DNA from 3 places in the Rahnella sp. R3(2024) genome. Region 1 is predicted to be linked to each of the others. Evidence: predicted binding sites of a transcription regulator. Region 1 holds the regulator's gene; each other region holds the start of a gene.
What was found. The regulator Fur, encoded in region 1, represses iron uptake genes when iron is present. The targets are predictions, from matches to a motif close to ATAATAATGAGAACNACTATCAA.
Positions count from the first base shown of each region.

Region 2: the regulator Fur is predicted to act here: its motif matches at 2,852-2,874, upstream of ABSH60_RS19845 (TonB-dependent siderophore receptor).
Region 3: the regulator Fur is predicted to act here: its motif matches at 2,208-2,230, upstream of efeU (iron uptake transporter permease EfeU).

Region 1 covers NZ_JBHGBU010000001.1:3,460,354-3,466,210, forward strand. The annotation lists gene glnS (glutamine--tRNA ligase) at 1-734, shown strand, start outside; gene ABSH60_RS15575 (OprD family outer membrane porin) at 1,203-2,615, shown strand; gene chiQ (ChiQ/YbfN family lipoprotein) at 2,629-2,970, shown strand; gene fur (ferric iron uptake transcriptional regulator) at 3,109-3,564, opposite strand; gene fldA (flavodoxin FldA) at 3,879-4,406, opposite strand; gene ABSH60_RS15595 (methyl-accepting chemotaxis protein) at 4,825-5,857, shown strand, end outside.
Region 2 covers NZ_JBHGBU010000001.1:4,369,631-4,375,487, reverse strand. The annotation lists gene ABSH60_RS19855 (GMC family oxidoreductase) at 1-1,577, opposite strand, end outside; gene ABSH60_RS19850 (gluconate 2-dehydrogenase subunit 3 family protein) at 1,622-2,347, opposite strand; gene ABSH60_RS19845 (TonB-dependent siderophore receptor) at 2,977-5,040, shown strand; gene ABSH60_RS19840 (NADH-dependent flavin oxidoreductase) at 5,097-5,857, opposite strand, start outside.
Region 3 covers NZ_JBHGBU010000001.1:98,441-104,297, reverse strand. The annotation lists gene putA (trifunctional transcriptional regulator/proline dehydrogenase/L-glutamate gamma-semialdehyde dehydrogenase) at 1-23, opposite strand, end outside; gene putP (sodium/proline symporter PutP) at 555-2,039, shown strand; gene efeU (iron uptake transporter permease EfeU) at 2,300-3,151, shown strand; gene efeO (iron uptake system protein EfeO) at 3,197-4,336, shown strand; gene efeB (iron uptake transporter deferrochelatase/peroxidase subunit) at 4,395-5,690, shown strand.

The DNA of each region.
Region 1 (5,857 bases):
GTATTGGCGTGACCAAGCAAGACAACAACGTCGAAATGATGGCGCTGGAATCCTGCATTCGCGACGATCTGAACGAGAACGCACCGCGCGCCATGGCTGTTATCAATCCGGTTAAAGTGATCATTGAAAACTTTACCGGTGATGACGTGCAACAGGTGAAAATGCCAAACCATCCGAGCAAGCCGGAAATGGGCACCCGCGACGTTCCTTTCACCCGTGAGATTTACATCGATCAGGCTGATTTCCGCGAAGAAGCTAACAAGCAGTACAAGCGTCTGGTGCTGGGCAAAGAAGTGCGCCTGCGCAATGCGTATGTGATCAAAGCGGAACGCATTGAGAAAGATGCCGAAGGTAATATCACCACTATCTTCTGTTCTTACGATATCGACACGCTGAGCAAAGATCCTGCTGATGGCCGCAAGGTGAAAGGGGTGATCCACTGGGTTTCCGCCACTGAAGGTAAGCCAGCAGAATTCCGTCTGTATGACCGTCTGTTCAGCGTAGCGAACCCCGGTCAGGCAGAGGATTTCCTGACCACCATCAATCCGGAGTCTCTGGTTATCGCTCAGGGCTTCGTTGAGCCTTCTCTGGCAGGGGCGCAGGCTGAAGTCAGCCTTCAGTTCGAACGTGAAGGTTACTTCTGTGCCGACAGCCGCTATTCCAGCGCGGAGCATCTGGTGTTTAACCGCACCGTCGGTCTGCGCGATACCTGGGAAAGCAAACCGGTCGCCTGATTGAAGTCAGACTTATTTTTAACGCAGCTTCGGCTGCGTTTTTTTATGCCTTAAGCAATATTGAAATTGATTTCTGTCGCGAATTAATGTGTTTATGATGCTCACTTTTTAGCGGCTCTGATTAAATATTGCTGAAAGCTGAAACGTGTAAACCACAGACTTATCCTTTTTAATTATTTGATTTTTAATTGTTTTCACTTTTTCCCTCGCTTTAATTCCCACAAAGTTCTTTCTGTAATACTTTTTCATCTTTATGTGCACTTTGTCATATTTCAGAGATCAATGATGAATTACTCATTGATAATTCGCGTCGCGAAAAATACTCTACCCTTGCTTTTACGGTGACGTCTCTGACGCCCGCTTTTAATACCCGTTTGGGTTTTGCAGTTACTTTTTAGTCAAAAATGAGGAATTTCTATGCACAAGCACCTTAACCGGGGCAGGGGATCGGCTTATCTGAAACCTGTGATGTATTCTCTGGCCGGCACCTTATTGGGTGGCGGATTAATGTTTTCTGAAGAGGCAAACGCGGCGGGCTTTATTGATGATTCGACGCTCACCGGTGGCGTGTATTACTGGCAGCGCGAACGTGATCGCAAAGATCTGAATAAAACCAAAGAAGAAACCCGCCCCGACGGCTCTAAAGTCACCGTCAACAATCCTGACTACGACAAGTACGCCACTAACCTTTCTCATGCCACCGCCAACCTGAATCTGGATTTCTCCTCCGGTTATGCGTGGGATATGTTCGGCATCGACGTTGCGGCTTTCACGGCAATTGAAATGGCCGAAGCCAGCGACAGCGGCCACCCGAACGAAATTGCATTCTCCTCAAAAAATCACGCCTACGATGAAGATTACTCTGGCGATAAAGGCGGAGTCAGCCTGTATAAAGCTGCCGGTAAGTTTAAGTACGGCGGCTTCTGGGGCCACGCGGGTTACATTCAGCCGACCGGCCAGACCCTGATTGCGCCGCACTGGAGTTTCATGCCTGGCACGTATCGCGGCGCAGAAGCCGGATATAAACATGATTTCGGCGAGCCGGGCGAACTGAGTTTCTCCTACATGTGGGCGGATGAATATAAATCACCGTGGCACCTGGAAATGGATGATTTCCGCCAGAATGATAAAAAAACCGGTGTTTCCTATATTCACTCGCTGGGCGCGAAATACGACTTCAAAAATGATCTGGTGCTCGAAGCCGCCTATGGCGAAGCGGAAAGCTACGTCGATCAGTATTTCGCTAAAGCCTCTTACAAAATGGATCTGCTGGGTAACCCGCTGACCACCAGCTACCAGTTCTACGGTGCAGAAGACCGCATCAGTGATAAAAACGATCCTAACAGTTTGTACGACGGGCTGGCATGGTTGCAGGCTCTGACGTTCGGTTATACCACCGGCCAGTTTGACTGGCGTCTGGAAGGGACGATGGTCAAGGCGGAGGGGAATCAGGGCTACTTCCTTCAGCGTATGACCCCAACGTATTCCTCGTCCAATGGTCGTCTCGATGTGTGGTGGGATAACCGTTCCGACTTCAACGCCAACGGCGAAAAAGCGGTATATGCCGGTGTTTTATATGATCTGGCGAAATGGGATCTGCCGGGCTTCGCGGTCGGCGGTTCTTATGTTTATGCATGGGATGCCAAGCCAAGCACCAATGCGGCTTATGACCAAAGCCAGCGTCTGAAAGAAAGTGCGTGGAGTCTGGATGCGCTTTACACCCTTCAGGAAGGGCGCGCCAAAGGCACGTTGTTCAAATTGCATTACACCCAGTATGACAACCATTCAGATATTCCGAGCTGGGGCGGTGGTTACGGCAACATCTTCCAGGATGAAAAAGATGTGAAATTTATCGTTATCGCTCCATTCACTATTTTCTGAGGTCACTATGTCGATGAATAAATTACTGCTGATCGTGACCACGTCTTTATTGCTGGCCGGTTGTTCCCAGACGTCAGGGCAGGCAGAAGATGCCAGACTGCGCAAGGCTTACAGCGCCTGCATCAACACTGCCGAAGGCTCGCCGGACAAACTTGCATCCTGCCAGGCGGTTCTTAACGTTCTGAAGGAAGAGAAAGCTCACCAGCAGTTTGCACAACAGGAAACGGTACGCGTGCTGGATTACCAGCGCTGCCTGACGGCACGCAAAACCGGTGACGGGCAGGCTTACGCCGCCGATTGTGGAAAAATCTGGAAGGAAATTAAAGCCAATAACTCACCCGCGCCTGTGCAGTAGACCTCATTAATTACCTGAAGGTGAGACAGAAAACCCCGGCTTGCCGGGGTTTTTTATGTCTTTCATAGCTGATAAACGGGCATAAAAAAACCGCTTTTCAGCGGTTAATTTTAGGTCGATATCAACGAGCCCGGCAGATTACTGCGCAGGTTTATCATTGTGCAAAGAGTCATCTTCGCGGCAGTCGCCTGCTTCACAGTGGCCGTACAGGTACAGGCTGTGGTTGGTCAGTTTGATACCGTGTTTTTTAGCAATTTCGCGCTGACGACCTTCAATATATTCGTCGCGGAATTCAATAACACGGCCACAATCTAAGCAAATCAGGTGATCGTGATGGTGTTGCTGAGTCAGTTCGAACACGGACTTGCCGCCTTCGAAGTTATGGCGGGTCACGATACCGGCGTCATCAAACTGGTTCAGAACGCGGTAAACCGTCGCCAGACCAATCTCTTCACCCATATCAATCAATTGTTTGTACAGATCTTCCGCACTAACGTGATGACCTTCCGGCGCTTGCAACACTTCCAGGATTTTAAGGCGCGGAAGCGTGACTTTTAAGCCGGCTTTCTTCAGTGCGGTGTTGTTGTCAGTCATGCGGATTCAGTCCTGTTACTATGTGCTAATCAAGTTGAGGCATGGAGCCTGTGGCATCAGCGGCACAAAATTCTTCGATTAGGATCCTTCTTTTAACGGAAGTGTGCCGATCCCCTAAACGATAGCCTGTTAATAAAGATCACTAAATGCCAGTCACATAAGACAATGCAACGACTTGATCGATAGAAAAAACAGATGAACTCAGTGTACCTTGATACCACCGAAAGTAACAATTTTGTTGTGGCTAAATTGTTAATTTCAGTAATAGTTTGGCCCTTCAATTGTAGAATAAATCCTCAGGGCCAACAGGGTTTTTAGCCAATAATTTCTGAAAGGCTCAATTCTTCAGTAATTTGCTTAACCCAGGCGTCAACGCGCTCATTGGTTAATTCCGGCTGACGGTCTTCATCAATAGCCAGTCCGATGAAATGTTTATCATCTGCCAGACCTTTGGATGCTTCGAAGTGATAGCCTTCGGTTGGCCAGTGACCCACAATCACCGCGCCGCGTGGCTCAATGATGTCGCGCACGGTGCCCAGCGCATCACAGAAATATTCTGCGTAGTCTTCCTGATCGCCGCAACCAAACAGCGCAACCAGCTTACCTTCGAAATCTATCTCTTCCAGGCTTGGGAAGAAGTCGTCCCAGTCACACTGAGCTTCACCGTAATACCAGGTTGGAATACCGATCAGCAAAATATCGAATTTTTCCAGATCCTCTTTGCTGCTCTTCGCAATGTCATGCACCTCTGCAACATCTTTACCCAGTTGTTTCTGGATCATTTTTGCGATGTTTTCGGTGTTACCTGTATCGGATCCAAAGAAGATTCCTACTACGGCCATAAGATGTCTAACCTCTTGTTCTCAATGATAAGCCCTACATTGCAGGCAATAATAGTGCTGATAATAGCAAACTCGTGAGGCGGAGAATATGCTTCTGCTCGCCTTCTTAACTGACGAATAAGTTTATCGGGCAATCTTTTTAAGTGGTATCGCCTTCGTGTGCTTTTAATCCAGATAAAATCCTCAAAATTGACGGGGTTAAAAGCAAAGTGAAGAAATATATCTTAACAATACTAAATTTTAAGCACGTCCCGCCGATAGATGATGCGAGAGCAATCTCAACATAATAAAGAAATCGATGCCCGGAGAGGTGTTCAAACATGTCCTGGGGCACTTGCCTGATGGTTACTTGTCTTGATTCTCCGCATCCCCCTCAATCCTCAGACCAGAAACAGTCATGTTTCGAGAGAGGCATATCGTGCAGTTTTTAAAAAATATCACCATCAGGGCCGCGTTATTAACCATTCTTGGCGTTTTCTGCGTTATGTGGGCGGGTGTATCCCTTTACACCGTCAACTCACTGAATACGCTGACGCAAAACACCCGCAACAGTTCTGAGCTCGTCAACAATATGGCGCTGATCAGCAAAGGAAATGATCAGTATTTTCGTACCGTAACCCGCTTAAGCCGTGCGGTGTCGCAGCTTCAGGCCGATCCGACCAAAGGGCCGGAAATTTTTGATACCGCAAAACAATCCCTTGAAGCCCTGACGCAGGCGCAGGCGGATTTCAAAGCGGCCCCGCATCCGGGGCTGGAAGATTCAGCGGTTCAGGAATTACTCACCAGTTGGGAAAGTCTGATAACGCAGGGCGTGAAGCCGTTATTTGAGGCGGCCAGCAGCAAAAATATCGATGCGTACAATCAGCTGGCGCAGTCAGGCGTTCCGGCGTTAAGCCGTGATTTCGGGGCTGCCATGCAAAAAGTCAGCAGCCAGATCGCGGTGGATTTCAGCGCGGCGCAAACAGAGTCTAATCATCTGACTAATCTCAGCAAAGTGATTCAGATCACCGCGTTTGTTATTGGGCTGATTATCCTGCTGCTGACCGATCGCTATCTGGTGATGGCGTTAGTCAAACCGCTGGATAAACTCCGCGATCAGTTCGCGCTGATTGCCAGTGGTGACCTGACGCATAACATGGAAGAGTTCGGTAAAAACTGCGCCGGTAAGTTGATTCCTTTGCTGAACATCATGCAGGCCAGTCTGGTGAATACCGTTCAAACCATCCGTAACTGCACGAACAATATTTACCAGGGCGCGTCTGAAATTTCTGCCGGCAATAACGATCTCTCTTCCCGTACCGAAGAGCAGGCGTCTGCGCTGGAAGAGACGGCGGCCAGCATGGAAGAGCTGACAGCCACGGTGAAACACAATGCTGACAACGCGCATCACGCCAGCCAGCTGGTGATAGAAGCCTCTACCACGGCGCAAAAGGGCGGCACTATTGTCGCGG
Region 2 (5,857 bases), 910 kb from region 1:
TTATCGCCCATCACCGCGCCGCCCACGTTGTGCGTGGACACGTATTTGGTCAGGTCAAAGTGCGCGTCCATCGGCAGGAAGCTTTCGCTGTAGCTGTCCGGGTTGAGCTCTTTGGTGATATTGCCGACGATGCCTTTCAGGTATTGCTGCAATTTGAGTTCGTTCTGTTTCCAGTCGAACGTCATGCGCAGCAGCGGATAACCGTATTCATCTTTGTAGTTCGGATCGAGATCCAGATAAATGTCGCGATAAGACTGGCAGGTGGTGGTGATGCTGATTTTCATCGAATGGCCGTACCACTCTTCCATCCCTTCTTTCCAGCCGGTGCCCCACGCAGGCGTGCCTTTTGGCAGCGAGGTGCTGATTGGCGTGCCGGTGGCCTGAGAACTGTGGATCTTCGCGCCGCCGATAAAGCCCAGGGATGCGCCATCGAAATTGCCCGGAGAAATGTCGTTGAACATCTGGCCGGTGGCGCCCGCGGTGGCAAACGGGTTGAAGTTTTTGTCTTTGAAGAACAGCGTCGAACCGCCGTTACTCAGGAACGCATAGTTACGCCCAACCACACCTTCTTCGGTGATCGGGTTGTAAGGTTTGCCGATACCGGAGAGCAACATCAGGCGCACGTTGCAGAACTGGAAGCTGCTCAGCACCACGATTTTGGCGGGCTGGAAACACTCGTTGCCGTCGGCATCAATATAGATCACGCCTTTGGCGGTTTTCTTGTCATCGTGCAACTCGACTTTCATCACGTTGGCGTGAACTTCATACGAGAAGTTCTCCATACGTTTGAGCGCGTCCATCACAGCGGTTTGCGGCGAGGCTTTCGAGTAGTTCAGGCACGGATATTTACTGCAATAACCACAGTAGTTACAGGGTGCGATCTGATTGCCATACGGGTTGGTCCAGGCGCGGGAAACGCACGCCGACGGGTTGGGGAACGGGTGATAGCCCATCTTTTTAGTGACTTCGGCAAACATGCTGCTGTTGAGCGTGTCTTCCAGCGCCGGCAGCGGGTATGGCTCAGAACGCGGACCTTCGAACGGATCGCCGCCTTCCATAATCTGGCCGCGCAGGTTGCCGGTCTTACCGGATTGCCCGCAGATGTGCTCAAACTTGGTGTAATACGGCTCGATTTCATCCCAGCTGAACGGGAAATCCATGATCCGCATGTCTTCCTGCAAAATGCCGGGTTTGTAGGCTTCGTCAGCGTAGGTTTTGAGTTTTAAATCGGTCGGTGTCGGGCGGATCAGTACCGCAGTCCAGTGCAGACCCGAGCCGCCAACGCCGGTGCCTGGCGCAAATGCGCCCCATTTACGGGTCGGCAGCGCGGTCTCACTCATGTTGTAACGCACGGTCACCGCGGCCTGCGCCGGGGTCGCCATCACTTTGTTTCGTACCGCGTAGGCGTATTCATCCGCCGGCTTCGGGTAGGCAAATTCTTCATAGCCGCGGTCGCCGCCGCGTTCCAGCGCACGCACCGTCAGGCCCGCCATCGCCAGCTCGATGCTCATCAGCGAGCCCGCCCAGCCGAGGCCGACAACCACAACGTCGACTTCTGGTTTAGTTACTTGTGCCATCTTTTATCCTGTCATTCTTCAGAAACGGTAATAAGACGCGGCCCTCAGGCACGCGCGCCCTGCAGGCTCACAGGCCCCAGCGGGTAAGGGACGTTGTGCTGTTTCACCCATTCCGTGAAACTCGCGCGCGCGCCGGGGAACCCGATGGCGATCCACGCCTTCATCCCTTTATTACCGCCGTAGATTGGATCCGCCAGATAACCGTGTTTGGTGTCTGACAGCAGTTCGCTGAAGAATTGCGAGGCCACGAGACTCTCTTCGCCCAAATCGGCAAAGCGGATGTCGTTCTTCTGCAACTTCGTCAGCACCTGCTCTTTGTCCTGATCGGGAAGTTCGTGGAAGGCTTTCTGATGATTTTGCTGGCACCAGCTGTTCGCCAGGCGAATACCGGTTTTGTAGATTTGCTGCGGACGAAACGGGATCTGATACCCCATCGTGGCCGGTGCATGTACGTTAAACGGCCCCTGCATGTAGATTTCTTCACCGAAATCGCCATGCATTTGCTGATCGATAAAGATCGGCACATTGGTTTCCAGCGCGCCCGGCGCTTTGCCTTTGCCACCTGCAGGGATCAGACGGTCAGCGGCGGCCATAATGAATTGCCATTCCTCTGCGCTGAAAAACACGGGTTTATAATCGAGTAAATCCGGGGCAGCCATCTCAGCCGCTTCTGCTGCTGACAGCCCTTTCATCATGATGGTGCCGACAGGCAATGCCATCAGCGACCCAAGTAAAAACTTGCGACGGGTAGTTTTCTTTTGAAGGAGCATAGAATTACGACTCTCACATGCCTGATGTTAAGTTTGGGTTGGTATTTATTATTATTTAGGTACAAATTTATAATATCACCGCAACATCAAAAATAAACGACAATTTCCTTACCGATTATGAGGAAACCTTTTTCACACCAATAAAAATGACTTAAAAATACTTAATAAACAGCAGGTTAATTTAATTACTCGTTTATCAAAAACCTAAGATAATTAGCAATAAAACCCTGAAATATCTTATGTAATCTCAGGCCGTGATCGGCGGGAATATAATTTCAGCAGGCAATGTTCTGTTATATTTTGTTGGAATTGGTAGCTAACATTTCTAACATTGAGATTAATTAAGAGAATTAAAGGAAATTACCTGTCATTCCGGTCGCCAGAAAAGTTGCGGTATCAGGCTGATCATTGACCTGCATTTGTGCCCTATCCCTCTCCCTGCGCGTTCAATTGTAATTATTGTCATCATCAATTTGATTCCCTTTACCTGCGCCAGAAACTAGAATGCAAACCGTTATCATTTGTATTTACTTTGTTCGACTTTCTTTCAGGGGATTACTCACATGTCTTACCAGCACGCCCCGCGCGGGGCTCACGGCGGATTCAAAAAATCCGTCATTGCGTTAGCTATGCTCCATTGTTCGCCGCTGCTCGCGGCGCAGCCTGCTTCTGAAGATTCCATTACCGTCAATGCACAGGCGGATACCCCGGACACCACCGATTACAGCGCCACGCAGAGTTCCACCGCCAGCAAAAGTGAGACTCCGCTCAGTGAAACTCCGCAGTCAGTCAGCGTGGTCACGCAGTCGATGATCCAGGATTACGACGTCACCTCGCTGAATGACGCGATGAAGTTCGTCAGCGGCGTGGCTCAGGGGAATACGCTGGGCGGCACGGAAGACGGCTTCGTCAAACGCGGATTTGGCGCCAACAGTGATGGTTCAATCCTGATCGACGGCGTGCGCAGTAATCAGGGGCTGGGCTTTGACTCCACCATCGATCACATCGAGGTGCTCAAGGGTTCCGCTTCCCTGCTTTACGGTATTCAAAACCCCGGCGGCGTGATCAACATGATCAGCAAAAAGCCGCAGTATGAATGGAATACCCGCGTCAGTGGCCGGACCGGCGGATTTGGCGGCGGTGCAGGCACGCTTGATGTCACCGGCCCGCTGGGGAACGGTTTCGCGTTTCGTATGATCGCCGAACGCCAGTACGAAGATTACTGGCGTAACTTTGGCAGCGATTCGCACACCCTGCTCGCTCCTTCGCTGAGCTGGTTCGGTGAAAAAGCCAGTTTTAACGTCAGTTATCAGGAATACAAATACGACATTCCCTACGATCGCGGAACGGTATTCAGCAACGGTAAACCGCTGGATATCCCTTACAACCGTCGTCTTGACGAACTGGCCAACCACGCGTGGGGCAAAACGAAGCGCCTGAACACCACCTGGGAATATCAGCTGAACGAGGACTGGAAAACCCGTCTGACCTACGCCTGGCAGCAACGCCGCTATGACAGCAATGAAGTCCGTGCCACCGCCGTCAACACCGATACCGGCGCGGTGACGCGTCGTGCGGATGCCAACCGGGGATTCAACCATCAGACCAGCTATACCTCCTGGGACTGGATCGGCAATCAGGAGATCTTCGGGATAATGAACGACCTGCTGATTGGCGTCGATTACGAAAAAAACGAAACCTACAAACAGTACTCTTACCGTGGCAAAACCTTCAGCACCTTCAATATGTATGCGCCGGTGTACGGCGTTGAGCCGATCACCAACAGCAGCACCTATTCCGACAGCAACAGCAATCTTCGGAACACCCTCTACAACAAATCAATTTATCTGAAAGACAGCATTCATCTGACGGATAAATGGATTGGTGTGGTCGGCGGGCGTTATCAGCATTACAACCAGAAACAGACCTCCGGTTTCGTTAATCCAACCCAAAGTCTGGACGATACCGATGATAAATTCCTGCCGCAGGTGGGCGTGGTGTACAAACTGACTGACGATCTGTCGTTCTACGCCAACTACAGCCAGTCGTTTACACCATCCACCGATGTGGATGACAACGGTAATGTGGCTTCGCCGGAAAGCGGCACAACCTATGAAGTCGGCACCAAATGGCAGATTTCACCGCGTCTGGACGCGACGCTGGCGGTGTACCGCATCGATGAAGAGGACATGTCGGTGTTCATCAACGGCGTGACGCGTAACATTCCGAAAGCGCGTTCGACCGGGGCGGAGCTGGAGATTAACGGGGAAGTCGCTAAGGACTGGGATCTGACGGCCAGCTACAGTTATGACAAAACCGAAATCACCGAAGATGACGTGAATTCCGCCAACGTCGGTAACCGCCTGGTGAATGCGCCAACCAACATGGGCAGCCTGTATCTGAGCCACACTCTGCGCTGGTCGCAGGTGCCGGGTGATTTCCGCATCGGTGGCGGTGCGCGTTATATGGGCTCCCGTGCGGGCGATCCGGAAAACAGCTTCACCCTGCCGGATTACACCGTGGCGGATGCGTTTGTCGCCTGGGATAATCAGCTGCTGGGCAAACATACGCAGATCAAATTAAACGTGAATAACCTGTTCGATAAAGAGTATTACTCTTCCAGCGCCGGTAATTTACGCGTTATCGAAGGCGAACCGCGCAATGTGGTGCTTTCGGCGGCAGTGGATTTCTGATCTTTTCACGCAGGCGTCAGCCACACCAGGCGCCTGCGTGTTTTCTCACTTTCCGCTTACGAGACTGACCCGGTGGCCGGTCGCACGTTAAACCACCCGGGGGTATTTTCGATGACGCGCCACAGCTTTTCAGGGATGGCGAGTGGCACGACGTCCGGGGCAGCAACGTCCAGCGCAATCTGGCTTTGCGCCTCGCCTTTGGCATATTTCACCCAGTCCGGATTCATCACCAGCCCCTGCCCGATTGCCGCGAGAGAAACGCCGGCAGCCAGCGCCTGCTCTGCCTGTTCAGGCGTTCTCATCTGACCCGCGGCGATAAGCGGGATCCGTCCGGCGAGATGATCGCGCACGATAGCAATAATCGCCGGCCCTTGCGGCGCATCAACCGGGCGCGCCTCTAATGCATTGCCCAGCGAGACGTGCAGATAACTGATCCCGCTGTCGATCAAACTATCCACCAGTTTCAGTGACTCCCCGATGCGCAGCCCGTCCTCTTCATGTTCATCAAGCGTGATCCGGTAACCCAGCTGGAAAGGTTGCGTGGCATAGCGGGCAATGGTTTCACGCACTTTGGAAACAACGGCCAGCGGGAAGCGCATCCGGTGCGCCAGCGAACCGCCCCAGCGATCGCTGCGCTGATTAAAATGGGGAGAAAAGAAATTCTGCAACAGAAAACCGTGGGCTCCATGAAGCTCCACGCCGTCAAAACCGGCGGCAATGGCGCGACGGGTCGCCTCGCCGAACGCCTCAACAATGTCTTCAACTTCGTGATCCGCCAGTTCACGCGGTACCACCGCAGGCGCAAATGGCCCCGCCT
Region 3 (5,857 bases), 3.4 Mb from region 1:
ACGCCCATCGTCGTCATACCCATGCGCCAATACTCCATATAAAGAGGTTCAGGTGATTTCATTATGTTTATGGCAAGCAATATCTTCTATGTTGCAACCTTGTGCAACCTCATTCACGCATGAAGTCTGCCTGATGTGATTTGGCTGGCATTTTTAACATCTTAACAACCGCGCTGACCTCACAGAGGCCGCTGTGCGGGTTCCTTTGTGATGCTGTGGAGGGTGCAACCTTTGCGTCTGTAACGTGCAACCGGTTATCAGAATAAGTGTGATGGAGCGTGAAGTTTGTGTATCTGATTTGTTAATTATCTTGAATTCAATGGTGTGCTAAACCAGTATCCGCCCGACAGGAAATTTGAATAAAAACCCGATTACCCACCTGTAAAAAGAAAAAATATGGAGAGTAATGCTGCATCCTTTACGGGTTTCAGCCATCATCTCGCCCCGGCATGAGCTTGACCGCGTTTATCGCCGCGTCAGGACAGACAGGTGCCGGCCTGCATGGAATATGCATCGCTCATAAGCACGACAAATAACAAGAAGTGGAGAAAACAATGACAATGAACACACCGATGCTGGTGACGTTTTGTGTTTATATTTTCGGGATGATTTTGATTGGACTCATCGCGTATTTACGGACCAAAAACTTTGATGATTATATTCTGGGTGGCCGCAGTTTAGGCAGCGTGGTGACCGCGCTTTCCGCCGGGGCGTCGGACATGAGCGGCTGGCTGCTGATGGGATTGCCGGGGGCGATTTTTATTTCCGGCATTTCCGAAAGCTGGATCGCCATCGGCCTGACCATCGGCGCGTATCTGAACTGGAAACTGGTGGCGGGGCGTTTACGTGTGCATACCGAAGCCAACAATAACGCGCTGACCCTGCCGGATTACTTTACCCATCGTTTTGAAGATTCCAGCAAACTGCTGCGCATTATCTCGGCGGTGGTGATCCTGGTCTTTTTCACCATCTATTGCGCCTCCGGCATCGTGGCCGGTGCACGTTTGTTTGAAAGTACCTTCGGCATGACCTACCAGACCGCCTTGTGGGCGGGTGCGGCGGCAACCATCATTTATACCTTTATCGGGGGCTTTCTGGCCGTCAGCTGGACGGACACCGTGCAGGCCAGTCTGATGATTTTTGCACTGATCCTGACGCCGGTGATCGTCATCCTCGCCGTTGGCGGTATTGATACCTCAATGATGGTCATTCAGGCTAAAAACCCGCAATACACCGACATGTTTAAGAACATGAATCTGGTGGCTATCCTGTCGCTGCTGGGCTGGGGGCTGGGCTATTTCGGCCAGCCGCACATTTTGGCGCGTTTCATGGCGGCGGATTCTCACCGTACCATTCGCAGCGCGCGCCGCATCAGCATGACGTGGATGATTCTGTGTCTGGCGGGCACCATCGCGGTCGGCTTCTTCGGCATTGCGTACTTCAGCAATAATCCGGGCCAAGCGGGGAACGTGACGCAAAACGGTGAGCGCGTGTTTATCGAACTGGCGAAACTGCTGTTCAATCCGTGGATTGCCGGTGTTTTACTCTCAGCTATCCTGGCTGCGGTGATGAGTACGCTGAGTTGTCAGTTGCTGGTGTGCTCCAGTGCTATTACCGAAGACCTGTATAAGGCGTTTCTGCGCAAGGGCGCGAGCCAGCGTGAGCTGGTGTGGATTGGTCGTCTGATGGTACTGGTGGTGGCGCTGGTGGCGATTGCGCTGGCGGCAAACCCTGAAAACCGCGTGCTGGGTCTGGTGAGTTACGCCTGGGCAGGCTTTGGTGCGGCATTCGGGCCCGTTATCCTGATCTCGGTGATGTGGAAACGCATGACCCGCAACGGCGCGCTGGCCGGGATGGTGGTCGGTGCCGCTACCGTGATTTTGTGGAAACAGTACGGCTGGGCCGAGCTGTATGAAATCATCCCCGGCTTTATCTTCGCCTCGCTGGCTATCTGGATTGTCAGCCTGACCGGCAGCAAGCCGTCAAAAGCGGTTGAAGAACGTTTCAACACGGCGGAAGCCGAATATAACAGCATCTGATTTTCGCCCCGGCGGTGAATCAGACAGTGACCTCACGGAGCCTTCAGGGCTCCGTTTTCTTTTACGGCACCCTGTATCCGGGGTGCTGAAACAACCGGCAATATTTTTTCGTGCGCTTTTCCCCTCCCGTGCTCAAAAAACAGCATGTGGCCTCTTGTATTTATCTCGCCAGGAATGATAATCACTATCGTTTCGATTTTACTTTTCTTTACAGAGTGCTTGCACAAACTGTAAGTCATTTGTTCTACGGGAGTTCCGCTATGTTCGTTCCGTTTCTCATTATGTTCCGCGAAGGGCTGGAAGCCGCGCTTATCGTCAGCCTTATCGCCAGTTATCTGAAACGGACGCAGCGCGGGCAGTGGCTCGGCGTGGTCTGGATTGGCGTGATTGTGGCGGCAGCATTGTGTCTGGCGCTGGGTATTTTCATCAATGAAACCACCGGCGAGTTTCCGCAAAAGCAGCAGGAGTTGTTCGAAGGCATTGTGGCGGTCGTGGCCGTCTGCATTCTGACCTACATGGTGTTCTGGATGCGTAAGGTGTCGCGTTCAATCAAAGTACATCTGGAAGGCGCGATTGATAACGCGCTCAACTCCAGCCGCGGGCAGGGCTGGGCGCTGGTGGCGATGGTGTTCTTTGCGGTAGCACGCGAAGGGCTGGAATCGGTGTTCTTCCTGCTGGCGGCGTTCCAGCAAGACGTCGGTATCGAAGCGCCGATTGGCGCACTGCTCGGCCTGGGCGCGGCGATCGTGCTCGGTTTCCTCATCTATTACGGCGGCGTGAAGCTGCATCTGGCGAAATTCTTTAAATGGACCAGCCTGTTTATTCTGTTTGTCGCCGCCGGTCTGGCTGCGGGTGCCATCCGGGCGTTTCACGAAGCAGGGTTGTGGAACCGTATGCAGGATATCGCCTTTGACCTGAGCGGGACGCTCTCCACGCACTCTTTGTTCGGAACCCTGCTGGAAGGCATGTTCGGGTATCAGGAAGCGCCGACCGTCAGTGAAGTTGCGGTGTATTTCCTGTATCTGATCCCGGCGCTGTTCCTGTTCTTTATGCCGCAGAGCAAATCGCCTGTGGCCGCTGCGGCATCTGCCGGGCACAAAACACAACGCTGATTTTACGTTAATTGTCTCTTCACACAGTTTGTCATGGAGTGGTACATGTCCTATTCATCCCCGCTGTTTCGCCGTAAAGCTTTACAGATTGCACTGTTGTCTCTGCCCGCTTTTGCGCTGAGCGCCAACGTGCTGGCTGCTGATGTTCGTCAGGTAAAAATTACCGTTAATGATAAACAGTGTGAACCGATGGCGCTGACCGTGCCTGCCGGTAAAACGCAGTTTGTCGTGCATAACGCCAGCCAGAAAGGTCTGGAATGGGAAATTCTGAAAGGCGTGATGGTGGTGGAAGAGCGCGAAAATATCGCGCCAGGTTTCACCCAGAAAATGACGGCTAACCTGGAACCGGGCGAATACGACATGACCTGCGGACTGCTGAGCAATCCAAAAGGCAAACTGACCGTGACCGCAGAAGGCGCAGCGGCCGCCACCAAACCGGACGCCATGGCGCTGGTTGGCCCGATTGCGGAATATAAAGTCTATGTGACCCAGCAGGTGGGTGAACTGGTTTCCCACACCAAAGCGTTCACTGAGGCGATTAAAAAGGGCGACCTGAAAAAAGCGCAATCCCTGTACGCTTCCACCCGCGTTTATTACGAGCGCATTGAGCCCATCGCCGAACTGTTCTCCGATCTGGATGGCAGCATCGACGCCCGTGAAGACGATTTCGAGAAAAAAGCGGAAGACCCTAACTTCACCGGTTTCCACCGTCTGGAGAAAATCCTCTTCGCCGATAAAACCACGAAGGGCACCGAGAAATTTGCCGATAAGTTGTACGCCGATACGGTGGATCTGCAAAAACGCATTACCGATCTGACCTTCCCGCCAAGCAAAGTGGTCGGCGGGGCAGCGGGACTTATCGAAGAAGTGGCATCCAGCAAAATCAGCGGTGAAGAAGACCGTTACAGCCGCACCGACTTGTGGGATTTCCGTGCCAACCTCGATGGCGCTCAGAAAATCGTTAACCTGCTGCGTCCGTTGCTGGAAAAAGCCGACAAACCGTTGCTGGATAAAATCGACGCTAACTTCAAAACCGTCGATACGCTGCTGGATAAATACAAAACCAAAGACGGTTATGAGAATTACGAAAAACTGTCTGATGCAGACCGTAACGCAATGAAAGGGCCAATCACCACCCTGGCAGAAGATTTAGCCAAACTGCGTGGTGTTCTTGGTTTAGATTGATTTTTCAGCGCCTTTCCCCTGACCGGGACGGGCGCTTTTAAATTTCCGAGGCAGAGTAATGAGTCATAAAAACAATAATCAGGATGACGTTTCTTCTTCACGCCGCAGTTTGCTCAAAGGCGTGGGATTGTTAGGCGGGGCATTTGCCCTGGGCGGCGCATCCACTGTGCAGGCCGAAAAAACACCCGGTGCAAAACCAGAGTACACGCCAGGTACGGTGTCCCCGGACGAACGCTGGGGCAGGCAGCCTTATTATGGTGAACATCAGGCCGGTATTCTGACGCCACAACAGGCGTCGATGATGCTGGTGGCGTTTGATGTGCTGGCGACAACGAAGGCCGATCTGGAACGTCTGTTCCGGCTGCTCGACACCCGTTTCAGCTTCCTGACCACCGGTGGCACCGCGCCTTCTGTGGATCCTAAATTCCCGCCGATGGATTCCGGCGTCATGGGCAGCGAGATTTATCCGGATAATCTCACCCTGACGCTCTCCGCCGGTGATTCCCTGTTCGATGAACGTTTTGGGCTGGCCGCGCACAAGCCGCTGAAACTTCAGCGCATGGCGCGTTTCCCGAACGATTCTCTTGATGCCAAACTTTGCCACGGCGATTTGCTGCTGCAAATTTGCGCCAACAACAGCGATACCGTGGTTCATGCGCTGCGTGACATCATCAAATACACGCCGGATTTGCTCAGCGTGCGCTGGCGCCGCGACGGGTTTATTTCGTCCCACGCTGCGCGCAGCCAGGGCAAAGAAACGCCGATCAATCTGCTGGGCTTCAAAGACGGCACGGCCAATCCTGACAGTAAAGACAAGGCGCTGATGGACAAAGCCATCTGGGTTACCGCCGATCAGGGCGAACCCGCGTGGACCGTCGGCGGCAGCTATCAGGCCACCCGGATTATCCCGTTCCATGTCGAATTCTGGGACCGCACGCCGTTGCAGGAGCAGCAGACCATCTTTGGCCGCCACAAGGCCACAGGTGCGCCGCTGGGCATGGAAAAAGAGCACGACGTGCCGGATTACACTAAAGACCCGGAAGGGAAGGTGATCCCACTGGATGCGCATATTCGTCTGGCTAATCCGCGCACCAAAGCCACTGACGATAATCTGATGCTGCGTCGTGGATACAGCTATTCTCTGGGCGTCACCAATTCCGGCCAACTGGAGATGGGCCTGCTGTTCGTCTGCTTCCAGCACGATCTGGAAAAAGGCTTTCTCACGGTACAAAAACGCCTGAACGGCGAACCGCTCGAAGAGTATATCCGCCCGACAGGCGGCGGTTTCTTCTTCACGCTGCCAGGTGTGCAGGATGAGAAACATTATCTCGGGCAAACGCTGATCGAGGCGTAATGCTTGCTCCTCCTTCCTGCCGGAAGGAGGAGTCCCGCTGTGCGTTGTGACCACGCGATTGTGACCACGCGATTGTGAAAAATTTGTTGTGGAAAATGCCCTCTGGCTGATGCGCGGTTTAACTGAGTTTGTGTAATCTGTTCATCTAACATCAACAGAATCAGTGA